2 regions of the Rhodoferax sp. GW822-FHT04A08 genome follow, and region 2 is predicted to be linked to the other one. Evidence: predicted binding sites of a transcription regulator. Region 2 holds the regulator's gene; the other holds the start of a gene.

Region 1 (7,329 bases), on a different contig from region 2:
TCCAGGTATCTTTGGTGCCGCCGCCCTGGCTGCTGTTCACCACCAGCGAGCCCTCCTTCAGGGCCACCCGTGTCAGGCCGCCGGGCACCATCTGCACCGTCTTGCCGGAGAGCACATAGGGGCGCAAATCAATGTGGCGCGGTGCGATGCCGCTTTCCACAAAAGTGGGACAGCTCGAGAGGCTGAGCGTGGGCTGGGCGATGTAGCCGCTGGGGTTGGCCAGCACCGCCTTGCGGAAGTCCTCGATTTCCGCTGCCGTTGCCGCCGGTCCCACCAGCATGCCGTAGCCACCGGCGCCGTGCACTTCCTTGACCACCAGATCCTTCAGGTTGGCCAGGGTGTAGGCCAGATCGTCCTTGTTGCGGCACATGTAGGTGGGGACGTTGTTCAGGATGGGCTTTTCACCCAGGTAGAACTCGATCATCTTGGGCACATACGGGTAGATGGACTTGTCGTCCGCGATGCCCGTGCCCACTGCGTTGCAGATGGTCACATGGCCCGAGCGGTAGGCATCCACCAGCCCGGCACAACCCAGGGTGGAGGTCGGGCGGAACACGGTGGGGTCCAGGAAGTCGTCATCCACTCGGCGGTAGATCACGTCCACGCGACGCGGTCCGCGCGTGGTGCGCATGTAGACGAACTTGTCTTTCACAAACAGGTCCTGGCCTTCGACCAGTTCCACGCCCATCTGCTGGGCCAGGAAGGCATGCTCGAAGTAGGCGCTGTTGTACATGCCGGGAGTCAACACCACCACCGTAGGGTCGGCGCTGGTCTCGGGGCTGCTGGCGCGCAGCGTTTCCAGCAACAGGTCGGGATAGTGCGCGATCGGTGCAACGCGGTGTGCACTGAACAAGTCGGGGAACAGCCGCATCATCATCTTGCGGTCTTCCAGCATGTAGCTCACCCCACTGGGCACGCGCAGGTTGTCTTCCAGCACGTAGTATTCGCCGTTGCCCTTGGCGTCGGGCGCACGCACGATGTCGATGCCGGAGATGTGGGAATAGATCTGGTGTGGCACGTCCACGCCCACCATCTCGGGCCGGAACTGGGCATTGCCCTCGATCTGGTCGCGCGGCACGACGCCGGCCTTGAGGATTTCCTGCTCGTGGTAGATGTCGTGGATGAAGCGGTTGAGCGCATTGACGCGTTGCACCAGGCCTTTTTCCATGCTGGCCCACTCGTGGGCCGGAATGATGCGGGGGATGAGGTCAAAGGGAATCAGACGTTCGGTACCGGCTCCGCTCTCGTCCTTCTCACCGTACACCGCGAACGTGATGCCGACGCGGCGGAAGATCATTTCCGCCTCCTCGCGCCGCTTGGCCATCATGTCGCCAGGTTGGCGGGCCAGCCACTCATCGTAGATCTTGTAGTGATCGCGGATTTGCTCACCTTTGGAGAAGAACTCGTAGGGCAGCTTGGTGTACATCTCGTCAAATTTCTGCATAAATCCTCTTGAACTCAATCTCTGTTGATCTTCTAAGCAAGCTTCGCACCAACATACTAACCCTGATTCATCGCTCGACTCATGCACTCCTATGGAACACGGTGACTCCAGTAATGCACGCTTTCGGTACGCGTGCAGTGCACCTGCGCAGGCTCTGTCGAGAGCCATTGCATAGCACCACAATGAGGCGAGTCACGCACCACAATGCCGCGCACCTGGTAGCGCTGCAAGACCGTGGCAGCCGGATGTCCGTAGCGGTTGCGATACCCCGATTGAACCCATGCTTCATGCGGCTGCACGGCGTCCAGAAACGCATCGCTGCTGGAGGTCTTGCTGCCGTGGTGAGGGACCAGCAGCAAATCTGCCTTGATGGCAGCTTGGGCCGCAACCAGCGCATCCTCCTGGGGCTTTTCAATATCGCCGACCAACAATGCCACCACGGGCACGGGCATGGCGGCACTCTGGATGCGCAGCACGCAGGACAACGCATTGGGCTTGCGCGGTGATTCGTAATCCCCAGCCTGCGGATGCAGCATGTCGAACTGCACGCCGTCCCACTCCCAATGCTGGCCCGCCACACAGCGCTGCGCCGGATGCACAGCTTGCAACCTGTCGTCCGCCGCAATGGAGCTCAGCAGGGTGGACTGGGGTTGCATGGTCAGAACCGCCGCAGCGCCGCCGATATGGTCGGTATCGCGGTGGCTGATCACCACCGTATCCAGACGCGTGTTGAGGGCCTGCAGCAGGGGCAACAGCACGCGGTGTCCGGCATCACTCTCCAGGCTGTAGCGCGGCCCGGCGTCGTACAGCAGCGCGTGACTGGCTGTGCGCACCAGCACGGCATTGCCTTGCCCCACGTCAGCGGCCAACAACTCGAACGCACCGTGGCCCGGAACCGCCGCCTGCCACAGCAGCACCGGCAACAGGAGCGGCAACCCCAGACCGCGTACATGCCAGGGCAGACGCGCCAGCAGCAGAATCCCGCCCACAACACCGGCCGCCGCCAGCCACCAGGGCGCCGCAGGCAATGCCAGTGTGGCCCAGGGCCAGGCCACCAACACCTGCAGCACAGACAGCAGCAGCGCAATGGCGCTGCCGGCCAGGTTCCACAACCAGGGCCAGGCAACGCCAGCCATCGCCAGCGGTGTGAGCACCAGCGTGACCCAGGGAATGGCAAAGGCATTGGCCACCAGCCCGACGATGGACAACTGCCCAAACAGGAACAGCGTGAGCGGCGCCAGTGCCACCGTGACCACCCATTGCTCGCGCAGCATGGCGCGCAGGCGCGCCGCGGCATCCTGCAGTCGGCCGTCCGCAACCGGCTCGCGCAAGGCGCCGTCATCTGTGGCAAACAGAACGCCCACCGCCACAAAACTGAGCCAGAAGCCAGCCTGCAATAGTGCCCAGGGGTCCATGGCCACCACCGCCGCACACGCCAGCATCCAGGTCTGCGGCCAGGGCCAGCGAGCCCCGGACAGCCTGAGCGCGGTCACGATACCCAGCATCAGGCAGGTGCGCTGCGCCGGAATCCCCCAACCCGAAAACACGGCGTACGCCAAGGCCAGTGCCAGGCCGCCGACCCAGGCGGCGGTGGGTGCGGGCAACCACAGGCACAAGGGCCCGGATCGGCGCCAGAGCCAGCCGACCAGCCAGGCAGCAGCCCAGGCGAACATCGTGATGTGCAAGCCGGAGATGCTGACCAGATGCGCCACGCCCGCAGCACGAAACACGTCCCAGTCCACCCGGTCTATGGCGTTCTGGTCGCCCACCACCAATGCGGCAATCAGCCCTGCATATTGACGCTGCTCCACATGGGTCGCAATGCGCTCACGTACCGTCTGACGCAGCAGCGCCACCGGGTGCGTCCAGGTCTGCCCCAGCAGCTGCGGTACCGGGTCCGCTGCACTGGCCCTCACATAGGCCGTTGCCTGGACCCCGCGCTCCCACAACCACAGTTCGTAGTCAAAGCCAAAGGGGTTGCGGCTGCCGTGTGGCGCCTTGAGCCGCAAGGTCATGCGCCAACGCTCTCCGGCATGCACGTCCTCGGGCTGGCGCTGCAAGGCCACCGTATCACCTGTTGCAGATACACCGGTGGTGTACCAGCCCACATCAACCCGGGGTGGCATGTCCACTGGTTGCCCCTCCAACACGGCCGCCTCGATGGCCAAGGTAAAGCGCAAGCCGGCCTCACCGCGCTGCGGCATGTCGACGACCACGCCCGTGCCCTGCACGTCCCGCCCTTCCAGCGCCGGCAGCAGGGCTCGCGTCTCGTATGCCAGGCAACGCAAACCGGTGCTGGCAAACCCGAGCAGTGCCATCGCCAGCAACCAGCCCAACTGTCGGTGCTTCCGTGCCCAGGCCGGCCGGCGGCGTTGCCACACGCACCACGCCAGACCCGCCAGCGCCAGGAGCAGGTAGGCCTGGAGCGGCCACAGGTTAGCCTGCTGCAGTTGCAGGGCCGCCCCCAGCACCCAGCCCAGCAATGCGGCAAAGGGGCCGACGCGCTGGTGCGGTGGGTCTGAGCTGAAAAGATGCACTTCGGCCATGCCCTGCATGCTAGCGGTTCGGGCAGGCGCCAAGCGGGATGGCCCGTCTCTTGCTTTTACCAAGGTGACGGCTGTCAAAGCCGGACAATGAACTCTTGCTACTATCGAAGCGACCTGCACACGCCAGACGAGGCCCAAGCACCTATCTACCGAGATACACCACCTATGTCCATTCACGCAGCGCTCAACCACGTTACCCACTACAGTTACGACCGGCTGGTGGCCCTGGGCCCGCAGGTCATCCGCCTGCGCCCGGCGCCCCATTGCCGCAGCAAGGTCATCTCGTATTCGCTCAAGGTCGAGCCTGCAACCCATTTCCTGAACTGGCAGCAGGACCCGTTTTCCAACTACCAGGCGCGCCTGGTGTTTCCGGAAAAGACCCGCGAGTTCAAGGTCACGGTGGATCTGGTAGTCGAAATGGCGGTGTACAACCCGTTCGACTTCTTCCTGGAACCCGAAGCCGAAGAGTTCCCCTTCACCTACGAAGCCAACCTCAAGCAGGAGCTCGCACCCTACCTCATTGCAGACAAGATGACGCCGCTGGTGGAGGCGTATTTGAAGAAGGTGGACTACACCAAGCGCCGTAGCGTCATGTTCCTGGTGGACCTGAACCAACTGGTGCACAAGGATGTGAATTACACCATCCGCATGGAGCCCGGCGTGCAGACGCCGGACGAAACCCTGACCAAGGCCTCCGGCTCCTGCCGTGACTCGGCCTGGCTGATGGTGCAACTGCTGCGCCACTGCGGCTTGGCCGCGCGCTTTGTTTCAGGCTACCTGATCCAGCTCAAGCCCGATGTGAAGGCGCTGGACGGCCCCAGCGGCACCGAAGTGGACTTCACCGACCTGCACGCCTGGTGCGAGGTGTACCTGCCCGGTGCTGGCTGGATTGGCCTGGACGCCACCTCCGGTCTGCTGGCCGGCGAAGGCCACATCCCCCTGGCCTGCACGCCACAGCCCTCGGGCGCGGCTCCCATTGAAGGTGGCGTGGACAAGAGCGAAGTCGAGTTCAGCCACCACATGCAGGTCACCCGCCTGTACGAGTCGCCGCGCGTCACCAAACCCTACACCCCGGAACAATGGGACGCGGTGATGGAACTGGGCGAGCAGGTCGATGGCGAACTGGTTGCCGGCGACGTACGCCTGACTATGGGCGGCGAGCCCACCTTTGTCGCCGTGGATGACCGCGACGCGGCCGAATGGAATACCGACGCCCTGGGCCCGACCAAGCGCGGCTTTGCCACCGCACTGGTGCACAAGCTGCGTGACGAATATGGCCAGGGCGGTTTTCTGCACTTCGGCCAGGGCAAGTGGTACCCGGGTGAGCAATTGCCGCGCTGGGCCCTGAACATCTACTGGCGCGCCGACAAGCAGCCGGTCTGGAAAAATCCCGCGCTGTTCGTGGACGAGCGCAACCCCACGCACTACAGCAGCGAGGAAGCAGGACGCTTCATCCGCACCCTGGCTGCTCGGCTCGGCCTGACCGACAAATACGTGCAGCCCGCCTACGAGGACACCTGGTACTACCTGTGGCGCGAACGCCGCCTGCCGGTGAATGTGGACCCCTTCAAGTCGCGCCTGGACGACGAGATGGAACGCTCGCGCCTGCGCCGCGTGTTCGAGCAAAAGCTCGACTCGGTGGTGGGCTTTGTGCTGCCACTCAAGTCCAGCGACGGCCCGCGCCTGACCGGCCCTGAGTGGAAAACCGGCCCGTGGTTCTTCCGGGACGAGCGCATGTACCTGATGCCCGGCGACTCGCCCATGGGCCTGCGCCTGCCCTTGGACTCCCTGCCCTGGGTCAGCGAAGGCGACTATCCCTATCTGGTGGAACTGGACCCGACCGCGCCACGCGGCGAGTTGCCCCCCTATGCTGCATTTGCACAGCGCTATGCGCCGGGCAGCTCGGTTGCTGGCTCAACGGCGGCAACAGGAGCCGACAAGGCCGGTGCCCTGGGCAGCAATGGCGTGGCGGGCGGAGCCACGCCATACCTGGCAGGCACCGGCGCGCAAAGTGAAGCCGCGCGCAAGATACAGAGCCGCGCCAGTGCGGCAAGCAGCGCAGTCGCGGCCAACGCCCAAAGCAGCACCCAGGCAGAACCGGCCGACTTTGCCCGCATGCCCAACCGGCAGGAGTCTGCCCACTGGATCACCCGCACCGCGCTGTGCGTGGAAGTGCGTGACCCGCGCCGCGCCAACGGCCCCAAGGCCGAGGCCGTAGGCGAAAAGTCCGGCGTGATGTACGTGTTCATGCCGCCGCTGGAACTGCTGGAAGACTATCTGGACCTGCTGGCAGCGATTGAAGCCACGGCCACCGAGCTGAAGGTCAAGATCGTGCTGGAAGGCTACCCGCCTCCGCGCGACCCGCGGCTGAAACAACTCTCGGTGACTCCCGACCCCGGCGTGATCGAGGTCAACATCCATCCTGTCACCCATTGGAAGGAGCTGGTCTACAACACCGAGTTCCTGTACAACGCCGCCTTTGAGTCGCGCCTGTCGGCCGAGAAGTTCATGACCGATGGTCGCCACACCGGCACCGGTGGCGGCAACCACTTTGTGATGGGTGGCGCCACGCCGGCAGACAGCCCCTTCTTGCGCAAGCCCGAACTGCTGGCCAGCCTGCTGCTGTATTGGCACAACCACCCAAGCCTGAGCTACCTGTTCAGCGGCATGTTTGTCGGCCCGACCAGCCAGGCGCCGCGTGTGGACGAGGCACGCAACGACCAGCTGTACGAGCTGGAAATCGCGATCGAGCAGATCTACAAGAACCGCGACACCTATGGCCAGAGCATGCCGCCCTGGCTGGTAGACCGCACCTTGCGCAACATCCTGATCGACGTCACCGGCAATACCCACCGCAGCGAGTTCTCCATCGACAAGATGTACTCGCCCGACTCCAGCACGGGCCGCTTGGGCCTGCTGGAACTGCGTGCCTTCGAGATGCCGCCGCATCCGCACATGAGCAGCGTGCAGCAGTTGCTGTTGCGTGCCCTGGTGGCGCGGTTCTGGAAGACGCCTTACAAGGCCCCGGTCACCCGTTGGGGCACCGAGCTGCATGACCGCTTCATGTTGCCCACCTTCATCCAGATGGACTTCCACGACGTCATCGGTGAGATGAAGCAGGCCGGCTATGCATTCGATGAGAGCTGGTTTGCACCGCACTTCGAGTTCCGCTTCCCGCTGGTGGGCGGTGTGCAGAGCATGGGGATCGAGCTCACGTTGCGCAACGCGCTGGAACCCTGGCATGTGATGGGCGAGGAAAGCAGTGCCGGTGGTACCGCGCGCTATGTGGACTCCAGCCTGGAGCGCATGGAGGTGCGCGTGAGCGGCCTCAACGAGAGC
Region 2 (7,329 bases):
CGTCACCACCACGGAACTCGATGACATCGGCCACGCCCGCGCGCTCCGCGTTGCGCTGCGCGAAGTCGACCATGCGGTGCGACACATCGCTGCCGTAGATCAGAGCTTTCTGGCCGGGCTCGGGCTTGACCACGGCGTCAGCCGCTTCCTGCTTCATGGCCTGCCAGACCTTGGGCTGGAAGGGCACAAACTTCTCGAAGGCAAAGCGGCGCAACGAGCCCGCCGCAATATTGCAGGCAATCTGCGCGGCTTCGATGGCAATGGTGCCACTGCCGCAGCAGGGGTCGTACAAAGGCGCCAGGTCGTCGTCACCATCGGCCCAGCCGCTGGCGGCAATCATGGCGGCGGCCAAGGTCTCTTTCAACGGCGCATCGCCCTTGTCCTCGCGCCAGCCCCGCTTGAACAATGGCTCACCGGACGTGTCAATGTAGAGCGAGCAGCTGTCAGTGGTGAGGTGGGCATAGATGCGCACATCGGGCCACTGGGTGTTGACATCAGGACGCACGCCCCCCGAAGTCTCGCGGAAGCGGTCGCAGACGGCATCCTTGACCTTGAGTGCAGCAAAGTTCAGCGATGTCAAAGGACTGTGCTGGGCGGTGACCTCGATCTTGATGGTCTCGCGCGGTGTGAACCAGCGCTCCCACGGCACCGCCATGGCGGCGCGGTACAAGTCCTGCTCGTTGCGGTATTCGGTGTACGACACCAGCACCAGCACGCGCTGTGCTAGGCGGCAATACAGGTTCAGGCGCATGGCGTCCGTGAAGGAGGTGCGCACGGCCACACCACCACGCTGCTTGGTGATGCAGCCGGGCGGCAGGCCGGTGATGCGCAGGATTTCGGGCGCGAGGTAATCCTCCACACCGGCGGCGCAGGGAAGAAAGAGTTGCAGTTGGTTCATAGCGCCTTGCGCAGGGATGCGGGGGCGATCTTCAGCCCCTCGCGGTATTTGGCCACAGTGCGCCGGGCACATTCAATACCCTGCTCCTTGAGCATCTCGGATATCTGGTTGTCTGACAGCGGCTTCTTGGCACTTTCGGCGCTGATGAACTGCTTGATGAGTGCACGCACCGCGGTGCTGGACGCATTGCCGCCGGACTCAGTGCCCAGGCCGGAGCCGAAGAAGTACTTCAGCTCAAAGGTGCCAAAAGGCGTTGCCATGTACTTGGCGGTGGTCACGCGGCTGATGGTGGACTCGTGCAAGCCCAGTTCGTCGGCGATCTCACGCAGCACCAGCGGGCGCATGGCCAATTCGCCATGGGTGAAGAAGCTCTTCTGCCGCTCCACAATCGCCGTGCTCACGCGCAGGATGGTGTCAAAGCGCTGCTGGATATTCTTGATGAACCAGCGCGCTTCCTGCAGGCGTTGCTGTAGAGCGGCGTGGCTGGCGCTGTCCTTACCGCCCCGGTGGTTGCGCAGCACATTGGCGTAGATGTCATGCACCTTGAGGCGCGGCATCACATCGGGATTGAGCATGACGCGGAACTTGGGTGCAGCCGCCTTGTTGGCGTTGGTCACCGGCACCACCAGCACGTCGGGCACCACGATGTTGCGCTCCACGTCGACAAAGCGCCGCCCCGGCTTGGGTTCCAGCCGCGCAATCAGCGCTATGGCCTCGCGCACCAGGGCATCGCTGCCCACGCCCAGCTGCACCAGCCGCTTGATGTCACGGCGCGCCAGCAATTCCATGGGCTGCTGGCAAATGCGCAGGGCCACTTCCAGTTGCTCGCGCTCTTCGTCTTCCAGATCCGGATTGCGCAGCAGAGCTTTCAATTGCAGACTGAGGCACTCGCTCAAATTGCGGGCACCGACGCCAACCGGCTCCAGGCTTTGCAGCAGTCCCAGGGCTACCGAGAAATGGTGCACTAGGTCGTACAACTGCTCTTCATCCTGCGGGTTCAAGGTGCGGGCTAGGTCCTCGAGCGGCTCTTCCAGATAGCCGTCGTCGTTGAGCGACTCGATCAGGAAACGCAGCGCGGCAGCGTCTTCGGCGCTCAGGCGCAAACCCAGTGTCTGCCGATGCAGGAAGGCCTGCAAGCTCTCCTGCGTGCGGGCCAGCTCGGTGGCGTCCTTGTCTTCGTCGCCAGTGAGGTTATTGGTACTGGCCTTGGCCTCGACGCCCCACTCGCCGTCGTCCGGGGTCATTTCGGTGGTGCCGTCGCCTTCCCAGTCGATGCCTTCGTCCCCGCTCAGGGGACTGTTGTCTTCATCACTGCTGGTGGAGGCCACGATGCTGCTGCCCAGGTCGGGCATGGTGGCGGAAAACTCCACATCTTTGTCGCCTTCACTGACCGGCGTATCCGCCTGTGCGATGCCGAACTCTTCCCGCTCGGCATGGTCCTCACCCAGTTCCAGAAAAGGGTTCTCGTCCAGCATCTGCTCCACTTCCTGGCTCAGTTCGAGCGTGGAGAGCTGCAGCAGACGGATCGACTGCTGCAACTGGGGAGTAAGCGCCAGATGCTGGGAGACGCGTAATGAGAGACCTTGCTTCATTACATCTTGAAGTTTTCGCCAAGGTACACGCGGCGTACCTCGGGGTTGTCGACAATTTCCGAAGGCGTGCCTTCGGCCAGCACGCGGCCATCACTGATGATGTAGGCGTGGTCGCAAATGCCCAGGGTCTCGCGCACATTGTGGTCGGTGATGAGCACCCCGATGCCGCGCGCCTTGAGGAAGTTGATGATGCGCTGGATCTCGATCACCGCAATCGGGTCGATGCCGGCAAACGGCTCGTCCAGCAGGATGAAACGCGGCCCGGTAGCCAACGCGCGGGCAATTTCCACGCGCCGCCGCTCACCGCCCGACAAGGCCAGCGCCGGAGACTCGCGCAAGTGCTCGACCCGCAATTCCTGCAGCAGATTGGTCAGCCGCTTCTCGATCTCCGCGCTGCGCAATGGAGTGCCGTCTTCGTCGCGCTGCAGTTCCAGCACAGCGCGCACGTTGTCTTCCACGTTGAGCTTGCGAAAAATCGAGGCTTCCTGCGGCAGGTAGCCCAGCCCCAGACGCGCGCGCCGGTGTATGGGCATGGACTCGATCGAATTGCCATCGATGGAGATGTCACCCCCGCTGGCGCGCAGCAACCCCACGATGATGTAGAACGAGGTGGTCTTGCCAGCGCCGTTGGGGCCCAGCAGGCCCACCACTTCGCCCGTACGCACGGTCAGGGACACGTCCTTGACCACTTGGCGCTTGCCATAGGACTTTTGCAGATGTTGCGCCGTCAAGTTCCCCGCAGCAAAACCACTCACTTGGCGGCCCCCCCCAGGGTCGCGGATGGTTTGAGCGGCAACGGGGTTGCGGCAGGCGCCGGAGCACTGGCTTCGGGCTTGGGGGTCAGCATGACCCGCACGCGACCGGTTCCCAGGGCGCCAGTCGGTCCCTTGGTGTTGGCGGCACCATCGACCGTGAACAGGTCGGTGAGATTTTCATAAACGATGACACCGCCGGTGATTTCATCGGCCAACGTGGCGCCACGCAGTCGGCGCAACTGCGCTTTGCCGGTGAAGGTCACGGTATCGGCCTTGCCGTCATAGGTGATGGTTTCGCCCTCCCCCTCGATGAACTCGTCCAGTGCTTCGCGCTTCTGCCGGTAGAAGGCCAGCTTGTCTGCGGAACCGGTGGCAACGCCAAATTGATATCCGTCAGGATCCTGGCGCACATCCAGCCGATCTGCGCGGATCACGATGGTTCCCTTGGTCAGCACCACCTTGCCGGTGAATACGCTGACCTGCTTGAGGTCGTCATAGCGTAGCGCGTCGGCCTCGATGTTCATGGGCTTTTTCTGGTCGGCTTTTTCGGCGCGCACGCCACCGGCTGCAAACAGCAGCGTAGCAATCACCAACGAGAAAAGAATGTGTTTTTTCATAAAGGCACGAAACTTGCACACAGTGCGCACGGCCATTGTAGCGAGCGCATGGCATGTTTTATGCCTTGACGAAAATTGAATCGTGTGTGCGGGATTACCCGCAGAAGTTCAACCTACGGTGTTGATGCGGGAAACCAGCTCTTTGACCACGGTATCGGCCCGCTCATTGGGCACTTGGCAGGTTCCAGCATTTTCATGGCCACCCCCACCGTACACCAGCATCAAGGCACCGATATTGATGCGCGAGGTCCGGTTGGTGATGGATTTGCCCACCGCGCAGACGGTGTTTTGCTTTTGCACGCCCCACATCACATGGATGGACACATTGGTCTGGGGAAACAACGCATACACCATGAAGCGGTTCACCGCGTAGATGGTGTCTTCGTGGCGCAGGTCCAACACCACCACGTTGTTGTGGACCGTGGAACACAGCTGCAGCTGGGCTTTGGCCTTCTGGGCATGCTCGAAATACAACTCCACCCGCTCCATCACGTCGGGCAGCTTCAGTATGTCGTCAATGCCATGGGTGCGGCAGTAGTCGATCAGATCCATCATCAGCTGGTAGTTGCTGACCCGGAACTCGCGGAATCGGCCCAAGCCGGTACGCGAATCCATCAGGTAATTCAGCAGCACCCAGCCAGTAGGGTTGAGGATTTCATCAACACTGAACTGGGCGGAGTCACCCTTGTCGACGGCCTCCATCATTTCATTGAAGCGCGCGCCAAACTGGGCGGTGCCACCGTAATGTTCAAACACCACCCGCGCAGCCGATGGCGCATCCGGGTGGATCACATGGTTGGCGGCAACATCGTTGCGCAAGGTCTCTGACGCATGGTGGTCAAACGACAGGTGCACCCCCGGGACGTAGGGGAGATTGGTGGTGATATCGCGGCTGGTGACCTCGATCTTGCCATCCTGCATATCCTTGGGATGGACGAACTTGATGTCATCAATCAGGTTCAGCTCTTTGAGCAAGACGGCGCATACCAGGCCGTCAAAGTCACTTCTTGTAATAAGCCTGAACTTGGAATCCGACATGGCGTATGCCCCGCTGAGTGATTGATATTGCAATCATTCTAGTTCGGGGATACGTCACTTGTCACCCGCAACCGTGGACCCGGCCTCAGGGTTTTCCTATTTGCCGCTGCGCACTGTCGCAGCCAGGGCTTCAACGACCTTGATAGCCTTGTCCATGCCCTTGGCCAGAGAACCGTCCACGTAAAAACGGCCGGCCACACCCAGAGCGGGCACGCCTTCGACCTTGTAGCTGTTCTGCAATTGCGTTCCCTTGCTTGCCTTGGCGGCAACGCTGAAGGAGTTGAATTGTTCGGTGAACTTTGCAACGTCCACGCCCTGCTTGCCCACCCACGCCAGAATGGCGGGCGCCTTGGATAAATCCTGCTTTTCCACGTGGATGGCAGCAAAGACCTTGGCGTGCAGCTTGTCCACCAGGCCCATGGCGTCCAGGGCGTAGAACAGACGCTGCTGCGGCACGAAGTCATCGCGGAAGGCAACGGGCACGCGGCGGAAGGCTACGTCCTTTGGCAGCTGCTTGATCCAGCCTTCCAGCATGGGCTCGAACGCGTTGCAGTGCGGGCAGCTGTACCAGAAGAATTCCACCACTTCTATCTTGCCTGCAGGCGCCTCTACCGGTGCGCGCGGGTCCACCACCAGGTAGTCCGTCCCAGCCTCGGGCTTGGCAGCATCGGCATGGGCCGCAGCACTCCACAAGGTGGTTGAAGCCACGGCAGCACCGCCGGCCAGCAGGGAAAAATCACGACGTTTCATATCACTCCAGTCTTGTTCGAATCTATGGTCTGTCCATCAGACAAAGGTTATCTCACCCAGGTAAAGAAGCGTTAACGCTGCACCCGGACCAGGGCGGTATCCAGACCAGCCTTGTCCAGCTTTTCCTTGGTCTTCTCGCCATCCTCCTTCTTATCGAAAGGCCCCACCCGCACGCGGTACACCGTGCGCCCGGACTGCTCACGCTCCGATATCTTGGTTTCGATGCCGCTGAGCGACAGCTTGGCGCGCTGGCTCTCTGCATCTTCTGCCGTGCGGTAGGCGCCCACCTGCACCCAATAAACAAAGGGCTCGGCATCCGCTGCCGCAGTCTTGGCCTTGGCCAATTCACCGATCGGGTCTGCTGAAGCCGCGGCCTTGGCTTCGGGCTTCTTGGCATCTGCGGCCTTGGCATCGCTGGCTTTGGCATCCGGCGCCTTGGCTTCGGGTTTGGTCGGTGCTGCAGGGGCACTGGCGACCGGAGCCGCCGGCGTGACGGGGCCTGAAGCCGCGGGCTGCGGCGGCTTGACTGGGTTCTTGCCATACAGGGGCGCGTTGGGGTCCCAGTCCTTGTTCTTCTTGGCCTCTTCCGCGTCCTGGTCGGCACTGCGGGTCTGGCCCTTGTTCATGAAGGGAACGGGCACCTTGGTGACGTACACCGCCACTGCCAGTGCCACGGCCAAGCCCACCACCACACCAATAATGAAACCCAGAATGGTTCCGCCGCGCTGTTGCTTCATGCCTTTTGGTCTCTTGAAAGAAATTACATCTTCTGTGGAGCACTCACGCCCAGCACAGCCAGCCCATTGTGCAACACCTGTGCGGTAGCGGCCACGAGCGCCAGGCGCGCCAGCTTGACGGCCTCGTCATCCACCAGGATGCGCTCGGCATCGTAATAGCTGTGGTAGCACGCGGCGAGCTCACGCAGATAGAACGTGACGTCGTGCGGCGCAAAGTCCACAGCCGCAGCGGTGAGCATCTCGGGGTACTTGGCCAGCAACAGCATCAGGGCCTGGGCCTGCGGACTGGTAAGAGCCGACAAATCCACCTGCGCCAGGCTGGCTACATCACCACCCCAGGCCGTCAACACCGAGCAGATGCGGGCGTGGGCGTACTGCACGTAGTAGACCGGGTTGTCGTTGTTCTTCTGTACCGCGAGGTCCACGTCAAAGGTGTACTCGGTGTCCGGCTTGCGGCTGAGCAGGAAGAAGCGCACCGCATCCTTGCTGGTCCATTCAATCAGGTCACGCAGGGTCACATAGCTGCCGGCGCGCTTGGAGATCTTGACCTCTTCGCCACCGCGTACCACGCGCACCATGGTGTGCAAGACATAGTCCGGGTAGCCCTGGGGAATGCCCACATTGGCGGCCTGCAGACCGGCGCGCACGCGGGCAATGGTGCCGTGGTGGTCGGTGCCCTGGATATTGACGACCTTGGTAAAGCCGCGCTCCCACTTGGCGATGTGGTAGGCCACATCCGGCACAAAGTAGGTGTAACTGCCGTCCTGCTTGCGCATAACCCGGTCCTTGTCGTCACCATAGTCGGTGGACTTGAGCCAGAGCGCGCCGTCCTTCTCGTAGGTCTTGCCGGCTTCCTGCAGCTTCTTCACGGCGGCGTCCACACGGCCGCTGGTGTAGAGGCTGCTTTCCAGGTAGTAGTTGTCAAAGCGGACCGCAAAGGCC

What was found. The regulator sigma-54, encoded in region 2, starts transcription at its own class of promoters, with help from an activator protein. The targets are predictions, from matches to a motif close to TGGCANGNAANCTGCTTT.
Region 1: AC1RMF_RS00985 (transglutaminase family protein) is a predicted target of sigma-54. The motif match lies at 4,030-4,047, and genes of this name have one in related genera.

The regions. Positions count from the first base shown of each region.
Region 1 is NZ_JBXAMW010000001.1:212,721-220,049, reverse strand. Features, by position in the region: gene AC1RMF_RS00995 (circularly permuted type 2 ATP-grasp protein) at 1-1,444, opposite strand, end outside; gene AC1RMF_RS00990 (DNA internalization-related competence protein ComEC/Rec2) at 1,534-3,990, opposite strand; gene AC1RMF_RS00985 (transglutaminase family protein) at 4,156-7,329, shown strand, end outside.
Region 2 is NZ_JBXAMW010000013.1:29,353-36,681, forward strand. Features, by position in the region: gene AC1RMF_RS20525 (THUMP domain-containing class I SAM-dependent RNA methyltransferase) at 1-898, opposite strand, end outside; gene AC1RMF_RS20530 (RNA polymerase factor sigma-54) at 895-2,490, opposite strand; gene lptB (LPS export ABC transporter ATP-binding protein) at 2,490-3,272, opposite strand; gene lptA (lipopolysaccharide transport periplasmic protein LptA) at 3,242-3,862, opposite strand; gene AC1RMF_RS20545 (exopolyphosphatase) at 3,971-4,900, opposite strand; gene AC1RMF_RS20550 (thiol:disulfide interchange protein DsbA/DsbL) at 4,997-5,650, opposite strand; gene AC1RMF_RS20555 (SPOR domain-containing protein) at 5,722-6,387, opposite strand; gene argS (arginine--tRNA ligase) at 6,411-7,329, opposite strand, start outside.